Regions from separate parts of the Streptomyces sp. NPDC014764 genome, predicted to be linked through region 2. Evidence: riboswitches for the same ligand, from Rfam matches in the RefSeq annotation. Region 2 holds a riboswitch; each other region holds the start of a gene.
What was found. A riboswitch is a leader RNA that binds a small molecule or an ion and turns the genes downstream of it on or off. The one in region 2 is predicted to bind cyclic di-AMP.
Positions count from the first base shown of each region.

Region 1 (3,261 bases), on a different contig from region 2:
CACAGCTCGGCGGGCGGCACCTCGGCCTCCGGCGGGACGTCGACGGGGTGCTCGGAGGCGCCTCCGACCAGCTCGCGCACCAGGGCGTACTGGGCGTGGTTGGTGTCCTGGTACTCGTCGACCAGGACGTGCCGGAAGCGGCGGCGGTAGTGCTCGGCGACGTCGGGGAAGGCGCGGAGCAGGTTGACCGTCGTCATGATCAGGTCGTCGAAGTCCAGGGCGTTCGCCTCGCGCAGCCGGGACTGGTAGAGCGCGTAGGCCTGGGCGAGGGTCTTCTCGAATCCGTCGGTCGCCTGGGCGGCGAAGTCCTCCTCGTCGATCAGCTCGTTCTTCAGGTTGCTGATCTTGGCGCTGAAGGACTTCGGCGGGAAGCGCTTGGGGTCGAGGTCCAGGTCGCGGCAGACCAGGGCCATCAGACGCTTGGAGTCGGCGGCGTCGTAGATCGAGAAGGACGACGTGAAGCCGAGCTTCTTGGACTCCCGGCGCAGGATGCGGACGCACGCGCTGTGGAAGGTCATGACCCACATCGCGTTCGCCCGGGGCCCGACGAGCTGCTCGACGCGCTCCTTCATCTCGCCCGCGGCCTTGTTGGTGAAGGTGATCGCGAGGATCTGGCCGGGGTGGACGTCCCGCTCGGCGAGCAGGTGGGCGATGCGGTGGGTGAGCACGCGAGTCTTGCCGGACCCGGCTCCCGCGACGATGAGCAGCGGGGAGCCGGAGTGCACGACCGCGGCGCGCTGGTTGTCGTTCAACCCCTCCAGCAGCGCGGCGGAGTCGATCACCGGGCGCGGGGCGCCGTCCCGGTAGTAGGAGTCCCGCTCCGGGGGCACGTCGAACTTCCCGCCGAACAGATCGTCCGGCAGGGGCTCCGGGGCGTGCTCGTCCTCGGGCGGCGGCGGGGGCTCGTCCGCCGGGCCGCGCTGGGCCTGGAGGTCCGCCAGGAAGCTGTCGTCAAAGAGGCTGCTCATCGCTCTCCGAGTCTAGGGCGCTCCACCGACAACCCGGGGCCGCCCCGGAAACATCCCCCGGCCTCTCCCGGAGGCGCCACGGCGGGCACCCTCCACGGTCGCCGCCTCACCGTGCGTGACACCCACCGGAAGGTCACGAAAATGTATCGGGCATATCACCCATCAACCTTCACAAGGGCCACACCAGTTGGCTACCGTGCGGTCCGGGCCGCTCGTCCCCCGCCGGCGAACCTCGCCGGGCCGCGCGGCCTCCGCCGAGTCCGTCACTGTCCACCGTGGCAGCCGGAGCCGGGGACCCACCGAGACTTGGGGTGAATCGGCCCACTCTTCGGAGCGGCCGTAGGGCAACCCTTCCACACACCCGCCCGAACCCGACAGCTAACCCGGTAGGCGGAGCACTGGAAGGAGTCGCCTCCCTTGGCGTCGCACCGCAAGTCGCGCACCCCGGGCCCGCGCGTGGCAGGCATACGCACCCCGGCCCTCGCCACGGCCGCGCTCACCTCCGTGGCCCTGCTCTCCCAGACCGCCGACGCCTCGCCGGGCGAGGACCGGCCCAGCCTGGAGGAGGTCGAGAAGAAGGTCGGCGACCTCTACCGCCAGGCCGAGTCGGCGACCGAGAAGTACAACGCGGCCAAGGAGAAGACCACCAAGCAGCGCAAGCGCGTCGACACCCTCCTCGACGACGTGGCGAAGCGCACACAGAAGCTGAACGAGGCGCGCTCGGAACTGGGCTCCTACGCCGCCGCCCAGTACCGCACCGGTGCCGGCATGCCGGACACCGCGACGTTCCTGCTCGCGGAGACCCCGCAGGACATCTTCGACCAGCGTCAGGTGCTGGACCGGATGACCGGCCGCCAGAAGGCGGCGGTGGACGACTACGTCACCCAGCAGACCGAGACGATGAAGAAGCGGCAGGAGGCCACCGAGAGTCTCCGCACGCTCACCGAGACGCAGGGCGACCTGAAGACGGCCAAGGCAACCGTCCAGAAGAAGCTCGCCGACGCGCGCGGACTGCTGTCGAAGCTGACCGCCGAGGAGAAGGCTCGGCTCGCCGCGATCGAGAAGCGCAAGCAGGAGGAGGCCGCCCGCAAGGCCGCGGAGCTGGCCCGTCAGCAGGCGGAGCAGGAGCAGGCCCGCGAGGAAGCCGCGCAGCAGGGAGGCGGCACCTCGGAGGGCTCCGGGTCCACCGGCTCGACCGGGACCCCGCCGGCCGACTCGTCGTACGGCACCAAGGCGGAGAAGGCCCTCGCCTTCGCCCGCGCGCAGATCGGCAAGCCGTACGTCTGGGGCGCGACCGGCCCCGGCTCCTACGACTGCTCGGGGCTGACCCAGGCCGCCTGGAAGGCAGCCGGCGTCTCCCTTCCGCGCACCACCTACGACCAGGTGAACGCGGGCACCACCGTCCCGGTGTCCCAGGCCCGGCCCGGCGACCTGGTCTTCTTCTACGACGACGTCACCCACGTGGGCATCTACATCGGAAACGGCATGATGATCCACGCTCCGAAGCCGGGCACGTACGTCCGCGAGGAGTCGATCTACTACGACGGCGACTCCGCGATCCACAGCATCGTCCGCCCGGCCTGACGGCCTCCCGGACAGACGGAAACGGAACCGCCGACCGGGCCGGTGACGGCTCGGTCGGCGGTTCCGTGTCGGCGGCGGTGCCCGGCGCCCCGGGGCGCGGGCTCAGGTCCAGAGGACCGCGATGAAGATGTTCGCCACGGTCAGCAGGCCGACAAGGCCGAAGACGCCCTTGTCCACCTTCTCCTCGTCCCGCTTCACGTAGACCAGGCCGAGGATCACGATCAGCAGCGCCAGCTTCACGCCGATCTTGATGTGGTCGACGGAGTGGTCCTGGGCCTCGTTGAGGCCTACGAGGGCGACGCCGGTGACCAGCATCGTCAGCGCTCCGTGCAGCATCGCGGGGACGAAGCGGGCGGTGCCCGCGCCCATCGCCTTCATCTGGGTGAGGAAGCCGCCGAGCAGCGACGCGATGCCGATGATGTGCAGACCGACGAAGATGTGGAGGAGTACGTCCATGAGGCCGGAGCCTAGCCAGGGGCGTCCCATAGCATTCCGCCGCCCTCACCTTTCCCGCCTTCACCACATCGGTCATCACCCTGAGTGAGAACGAAGCGCCGTGCGCACCCCAACGGTCACTTACGGTCACGCGGCGGTCCGTGGACGACAGTTCCGCACAACTCGTATCCCGTGCCGCGCGGCCGGGCCTAGCGTCCTGCCCCAGGTGACCGGCTCCGCATCGCCGCTCGGTCAGGAGCGGCGGCCGGACACC
Region 1 covers NZ_JBIBXY010000003.1:596,124-599,384, forward strand. Annotated here, with positions in the region: gene pcrA (DNA helicase PcrA) at 1-968, opposite strand, end outside; cyclic di-AMP (ydaO/yuaA leader) riboswitch at 1,211-1,378, shown strand; gene ACF1AG_RS11460 (NlpC/P60 family protein) at 1,386-2,552, shown strand; gene ACF1AG_RS11465 (hypothetical protein) at 2,655-3,008, opposite strand.
Region 1: linked by a shared signal. The riboswitch ahead of ACF1AG_RS11460 (NlpC/P60 family protein) and the one ahead of ACF1AG_RS18630 (peptidoglycan DD-metalloendopeptidase family protein) in region 2 are both predicted to bind cyclic di-AMP.

Region 2 (3,261 bases):
ACGGCTCCCAGGGCGACATCGTGCGCGTCCACCCCGGCGAGGAGTGGCTGTACGTCCTCAAGGGGCGGCTGCGGCTGCGCCTCGGGGACACCCTCCACCGGCTGTCCCCGGGCGACAGCGCCCACTTCGACTCGCTCACCCCGCACCGCATCGCCGCGCAGGACCCCGACGGGGTCGAGCTGCTGTTCGTGCACACCCTGCTGCAGAGTCCCACGGCCGCCCTGTGCCTGGGCCCGACCCATGGAGAGACACCGTGACCGGCAAAGACATGGAGGAGAAGTTCCCGCGGGCCCTCTGGGTGAGGCTCTTCGTCTACGTGGTGGTCGGGCACCTCTTCGCGGCCTTCATCTACTTCCTCTTCGAGATCGCGCCGAAGAAGTAGCGGCCGAGGCGGACGTCAGTCGAGCAGGCGCTCGCGCAGCCGCTCCCGGTGGGCCGGGGTGAGCCCGAGCCCCTGCTCCAGGTAGGCGTCCACGCCGCCCCAGGTCTCCCCGACCGTGTCGAAGGCGGCCGTCAGATACTCCTCGCGCGCGTCGAAGAGCGGGCTGAGCAGCTCCATGACCTCGGGGGAGTAGGCGTCGGGGGAGCTGCCGCTGCGCCGTACCTTGTAGCGGCGGTGCTTGGCGTTGGACTTCAGGTAGTCCTCGACGATCGCGTCGCGCTCCACACCCACGGCGAGCAGGGTCACCGCCACCGAGAGGCCCGCGCGGTCCTTGCCGGCCGCGCAGTGCATCAGCGCGGGGACGCTGTCCTCGGCCAGCGCGCGCAGCACCTGGGAGTGCTCGGCGGTGCGCTCCTTGATGATCATGCGGTACGAGGTGATCATGCGGTCGGCGCCCTGGCCGCCGGCGAGGATCGCGCGCAGCTGGTCCAGGTCGCCGTCGCGCACCATCTTCCAGAACTCCGCGCCGTCGGCCGGGTCGCTCAGCGGCAGGTTGACGTTGCGCACGCCCGGCAGCGCGACGTCCGGGCCCTCCAGCTTCTGGTCGGCCGCGTTGCGGAAGTCGAACACGGTGTGCAGGCCGAGCGAGGCCAGGAAGGCGGCGTCCTCCGCGGTGGCGTGGGCGAGGTGACCGCTGCGGAACAGCACCCCGTGCCGCACCCGACGGCCGTCCACCGTGGGCAGCCCGCCCACATCGCGGAAGTTGCGCACCCCGGTCAGCTGGGGCTCGGTCGACGGGATCTCCTGCGTCACGGACGGCTCCTCCCACTCCGCGCCGTCGCCGCGGCTCGTCGACGGGCACCACTCGACGATACGACATGGCTGTCAGGGGCAATGAGTTGTCGGCCGCCCTGACGGCGTTGGAATATGTCGCTTTCTGTTTGCCCGTGAGGGGAAGGTCCCGGACCCGGCTCGCCAAGATCAAGATGTCGCGATTGCACCGGGCGCCCCGTTCGACTTCATAGTCAATAGGGTGATGTGTCCGAATAGAGTATTTATGGTTAACGTGCCCTGATCGAAGGGGAATTGAGGGGGGAGTGCGTGAGCATCGTCATACCGGTGACCGTGTGCTGTCGCCATGCTCACGTAATTCCCCTCCGTGACAAGGGATTTCACCGGCGGGTCACTCGAGAGATCGACGCACGGTGACGTCTTTTCCCCCTTTCGATCACGGAAAAAGCGGGTTCGCGGGAACCCGCGCTTGTTTCGCCGCGTCGAGGTCGCTTACGTTCCCAACCGATCCGGACGGACGCCTAATCCTGCCGCCGCCCGGAGCCCGCACACACTGACCCGACGTACGGCAGGAGCGGGGGACCCACAGGTACAACTGCCTGTTCCGGGCCCCGGAAACAGGCTTGGGGTTAAGCCGCGCAGCAACGCGGCCGGACATCTCCAGTCCGCACCCGACAGCTCACCTCGTAGGCGCCGGAGAGGAATTCGTCATGCCCGCGAAGGGTAAGCACCGCCGTACCAAGGCCCAGCTCTTCACCCGCTCCATCGCCGTCGCCGGAACCGGTGGCGCCGCTCTCGCCCTGCCGTTCCTCGGCGCCACCGGCGCGCACGCCGCGACCCCGCAGTCCGCCCCCGAGACGTCGGTCCGGTCGCTGTCCGTCACCGGCCAGCAGGCCAAGGCCGAAAAGGGCGACGAAGCCCGCACGTACACCGTGAAGGCCGGCGACTACCTCGCCAAGATCGCCGAGGCCGAGCACGTCGACGGTGGCTGGAAGCAGCTCTACGCGGACAACCGCGAGGCCGTCGGTGACGACCCGTCGCTCATCCACCCGGGTCTGAAGCTCTCCATCGACGGCAAGGCCGCCGCCAAGAGCGCCCCGCAGCAGTCCACTTCGCCGCAGGCCGCCAAGCCCGCCGCGCCCAAGGCCGAGAAGCCGGCCGAGAAGCCCGCGCAGAAGGCCGCCGAGGAGTCCTCCTCCAACGAGGCGTCCACGCAGACCGCCCCCGCCTCCGGCTTCACCTCCCCGGTGCCCGGCGGCGGCATCGGCACCGCCTACAAGGTGGCCGGCGGCATGTGGTCCAGCGGCTACCACACCGGTGTCGACTTCAGCGTCCCGACCGGCACCTCCCTGAAGGCCGTCGGCGCCGGCACCGTCGTCTCCGCCGGCTGGGGCGGCGCGTACGGCAACCAGGTCGTCATCCAGCTGAACGACGGCCACTACGCCCAGTACGCCCACCTGTCCTCGCTGTCCGTCTCCGCCGGCCAGACGGTGAGCGCCGGCCAGCAGGTCGGTCTCTCCGGTGCGACCGGCAACGTGACCGGCCCGCACCTGCACTTCGAGATCCGCACCAGCCCGGACTACGGCTCGGACGTGGACCCGATCTCGTACCTCCGCGGCAAGGGCGTCTCCCTCTGACCCCTCGCGGCACCCCTTCCTGACACGCGCGCCTAAGGCCGACCCCGATCCACGGGGCCGGCCTTCGGTGTGTCCGGGGCCCGCGCCAGGCGCGGGACCGTACCTATTCCTGGCTTGGCCAAACCTTGAAGTGGCTTATCTCACCGCGCGTCAACCCCCGCCTACGGTCGCGTAGGTCACATCCGAAGGTGAATCATGTCCGGCTGTGGCAGACGATTCGAAGAGTGACAAGGCAACAGTGATCGGGTCGTACGTGGCGGTGGGGGACAGCTTCACCGAGGGCGTCGGCGACCCCGGCCCCGACGGGGCGTTCGTCGGCTGGGCCGACCGGCTCGCCGTTCTGCTCGCGGACCGCAGGCCCGAGGGCGACTTCCGGTACGTCAACCTCGCCGTACGCGGCAAGCTGCTGGACCAGATCGTGGCCGACCAGGTCCCCCGGGCCGTCGAACT
Region 2 covers NZ_JBIBXY010000006.1:460,328-463,588, reverse strand. Annotated here, with positions in the region: gene ACF1AG_RS18645 (XRE family transcriptional regulator) at 1-257, shown strand, start outside; gene ACF1AG_RS18640 (DUF6126 family protein) at 254-382, shown strand; gene ACF1AG_RS18635 (tyrosine-protein phosphatase) at 398-1,195, opposite strand; cyclic di-AMP (ydaO/yuaA leader) riboswitch at 1,716-1,880, shown strand; gene ACF1AG_RS18630 (peptidoglycan DD-metalloendopeptidase family protein) at 1,885-2,811, shown strand; gene ACF1AG_RS18625 (SGNH/GDSL hydrolase family protein) at 3,050-3,261, shown strand, end outside.

Region 3 (3,261 bases), on a different contig from region 2:
AGGTCCTGTACACCACCGGCAAGGGCGCCGAACGGGCCCGAGCCCTGGGCATCGCCGCCGACGTCGTGCCGCTCGGCGACGTGCTGGACTGGCGGCGGCTGCTGGAGCACCTGCACGACGTGCGCGGGGTACGGCGGCTGATGGTGGAGGGCGGCGGGCAGATCCACACCCAGCTGATGACCGAGGGCCTCGCCGACGAGCTCCAACTCGTCCTCGCCCCGTTGTTCGTCGGCGACCCGGACGCCCCCCGCCTGTTCGGCCCCGGTCCCTACCAGGGCGGCCGGCTGCGCCTTGTCGAGACCCGCCCCGTCGGCGACGTCGTCCTGATGCGCTACGAGCCCACCGCGCCGGGCACCGGCGCGCTGCCGTCCGCCGCCGACCGCCACTGGCTCGCCCTCGCCTGCGACCTGGCCGGACAGTGTCCGCCCTCCGGGACCGCGTTCAGCGTCGGTGCGGTCGTGGTCGCCGCCGACGGCACCGAGCTGGCGCGGGGCCACTCCCGGGAGGGTGACGACCCGGTGGTGCACGCGGAGGAGGCCGCGCTCGCCAAGGCCGACCCCACCGACCCGCGGCTGGCCGGCGCCACCGTCTACTCCAGCCTGGAGCCGTGCGCCCGCCGCGCGTCCCGTCCTGCGCCCTGCGCGCGGCTGATCCTGGACGCGGGGGTGCGCCGGGTGGTTACGGCCTGGCGGGAGCCGGACACCTTCGTGACGGACGCCGACGGCAGCGCCGTACTGGCGGACGGGGGCGCCACGGTGCTGGTGCTGCCGGAGTTCGAGCAGCGTGCGAAGGCGCCGAACGCGCACCTGCTGGGCGGCTGATCGCGCCCGCCGGGGAAGCGATGTGCACCGGACCCCGTGGATGCCGTACACTCGTGTTTACCGACGCGGGGTGGAGCAGCTCGGTAGCTCGCTGGGCTCATAACCCAGAGGTCGCAGGTTCAAATCCTGTCCCCGCTACTGAAGGCCGAGGGCCGGAATCCGAAAGGGTTCCGGCCCTCGGTGTTTCTCCATGGCGGTGCTCGTCGCCCTCCTCTTCACGCGCCCTCCACCCCGCCTTTCACGCACAGTGAGCGAACGGCGTCGCAGCGCATAACAACTGACGAACCGTCAGGTTCGGCCGGTCGTCCGAGGCGCGGTCAACTCGCCCGTTTTCGCCCGCTCGTGGCGCTTAAGTCCACGCGAAAACCGTTAACGATCAAGAGGAACGGCTTGGAATCCGGCCCCCGCGTCTATTAACGTTCGATAACGCAGCGCGGTCGTCCCAGCCGTCACAGAAGTCGGCTCCGTGCGCATGCGCCGAATCCCGCAAGGGAACCGGGGAACCACCACCATGGGGTGAATCGGGCGGATACCGCCGTGGAAACACGGTTCGTATACGCGCGTAGGAGACCTTCCCGCTCCGAACCCGTCAGCTAACCCGGTAGGCGAAGACGGAAGGAAAGGAGCGCGCCCACGTGGCGTCCAACCCGCCTGCCCCCGAGGCCCCGTTCAAGCCGAACGACACCTTCGCGTACGGCGCCCCCGGCGTCGAAGAGGGCCCCTTCGAGGAGTGGAACCCCACCGCGGAGTCCGTGCGGCCCGTGCGTGGCCGGCACCGCGTCGCCAAGCAGCGCGGAGGCGGACTCGCCCGCAGCTCCACCGTCCTCGGCGTCGGCGTCATAGCCGCTGTCGGCGCCGGCGGCATGGCCAGCGCCCAGACCGGCAAGCCGCCCGTCTCCATCTCCATGCCCGACCTTCCCAACGTGGGTTCCCTCATCTCCGACGAGGAAACGCCCAAGGGATCCAGCACCCCCCTCAGCGACATCGGCAGGATGGCCGCCGCCGACACCGGCGCCGAGGAGGGCGCCGACGCCGGTGAGGCGCTGCGCGCCCGCATCATGGCCCAGGTCGAGCAGCAGCAGGGCCAGGCGCAGAGCAAGGCGCAGGCCGCCGCCCTCGCCGCCGCCGAGAAGGAGGCCGCCGAGGCCGCCGCCAAGGCCGAGAAGGAGGCCAAGGAGAAGGCCGAGGCCGCCAAGAAGAAGGCGGAGGAGGAGGCCGCGAAGAAGGCCGAGGCCGAGCGCCTCGCCGAGCTGGCCAAGCAGTACGCGCTCCCGACCTCCTCGTACACCATCACCTCGACCTTCGGTCAGGCGGGCGCCTACTGGTCCTCCGGCTACCACACCGGCCTCGACTTCGCCGCGCCCACCGGCACCCTGATCAAGGCGGTCCACACCGGCACGATCACCTCCGCCGGCTGGGACGGCTCGTACGGCTACAAGACCGTGCTCACGCTCGACGACGGCACCGAGGTCTGGTACGCCCACCAGTCGTCGATCAACGTCAGCGTCGGCCAGAAGGTCGCCACCGGCGACGTGATCGGCCGTGTCGGCGCGACCGGCAACGTGACCGGCGCCCACCTCCACCTCGAGGTTCACACCGGCTCCGGCAGTGTCGACCCGGCCGCCTGGCTGGCCGGCAAGGGCCTCAGCATCTGAGCCACCACGGAGGCCGGCTCCCGGCCTCCGACGCCGTGAACGCCGGCAGCCCCGACGACGACCCCCCGACGTCAGGGCTGCCGGTTCCGCATGTCCGAGGCCTTTTCAGCGCCGGTAGGGGTTCTCCCCGTACGCCGGATACGTCGGCTGCCCCTGCGGCGGCCACACCGCCGGGACGGGCCCGTACGCCCAACCCGCGCCGTACGGCAGCCGGGGCGCCGTGAGCCGGGCCGCGTGCTCCAGCGCCGGACGGGCCGCCGCGCGCCGGTGCCACAGCTCCAGGAGCAGCTCCCGCTCCCGCGTCACGAAGTCCGCCCCCGCCTTCCCCGCACGGCCCCGGTGGCGCAGGAACGCCAGCTGCGTCGCGTACGCCTCGTACTGGGCGACCGCCCGCGCGGCCGGTCTGCCGCCGTGCTCGCGGGCGAACTTCCGGGCGAGGCGCCGGGCCCGCATCGAGCCCAGCGCGAACGGCTCCGACGGGCGCAGCCAGCCCGCCACCGCGTACGCGGGCAGCTCCGCGCGCACGGTCCGCAGCTCCCGCTGCCGTGTCCACACCACCAGCCAGGTCAGCAGCCCGAAGGTCGGCATCATGAACGCCCCGTACACCGCGATGAAGCCGAACTGGCCGAGCGTGGCGGAGCCGTTCCACAGGGCGTGCATGCCCATGGCGAGGAGCAGCCCGGCGAGGGGCAGGAGGACGCGCCGCACCCGCTGGCGGTCGGCGGCCAGCGCGGCCGCGCCGAACCCGATGCCGGTGAGCACGGTGAACAGGGGATGCGCGAAGG
Region 3 covers NZ_JBIBXY010000019.1:95,674-98,934, forward strand. Annotated here, with positions in the region: gene ACF1AG_RS30100 (dihydrofolate reductase family protein) at 1-821, shown strand, start outside; tRNA gene ACF1AG_RS30105 (tRNA-Met) at 886-959, shown strand; cyclic di-AMP (ydaO/yuaA leader) riboswitch at 1,287-1,444, shown strand; gene ACF1AG_RS30110 (M23 family metallopeptidase) at 1,457-2,476, shown strand; gene ACF1AG_RS30115 (PrsW family intramembrane metalloprotease) at 2,582-3,261, opposite strand, start outside.
Region 3: linked by a shared signal. The riboswitch ahead of ACF1AG_RS30110 (M23 family metallopeptidase) and the one ahead of ACF1AG_RS18630 (peptidoglycan DD-metalloendopeptidase family protein) in region 2 are both predicted to bind cyclic di-AMP.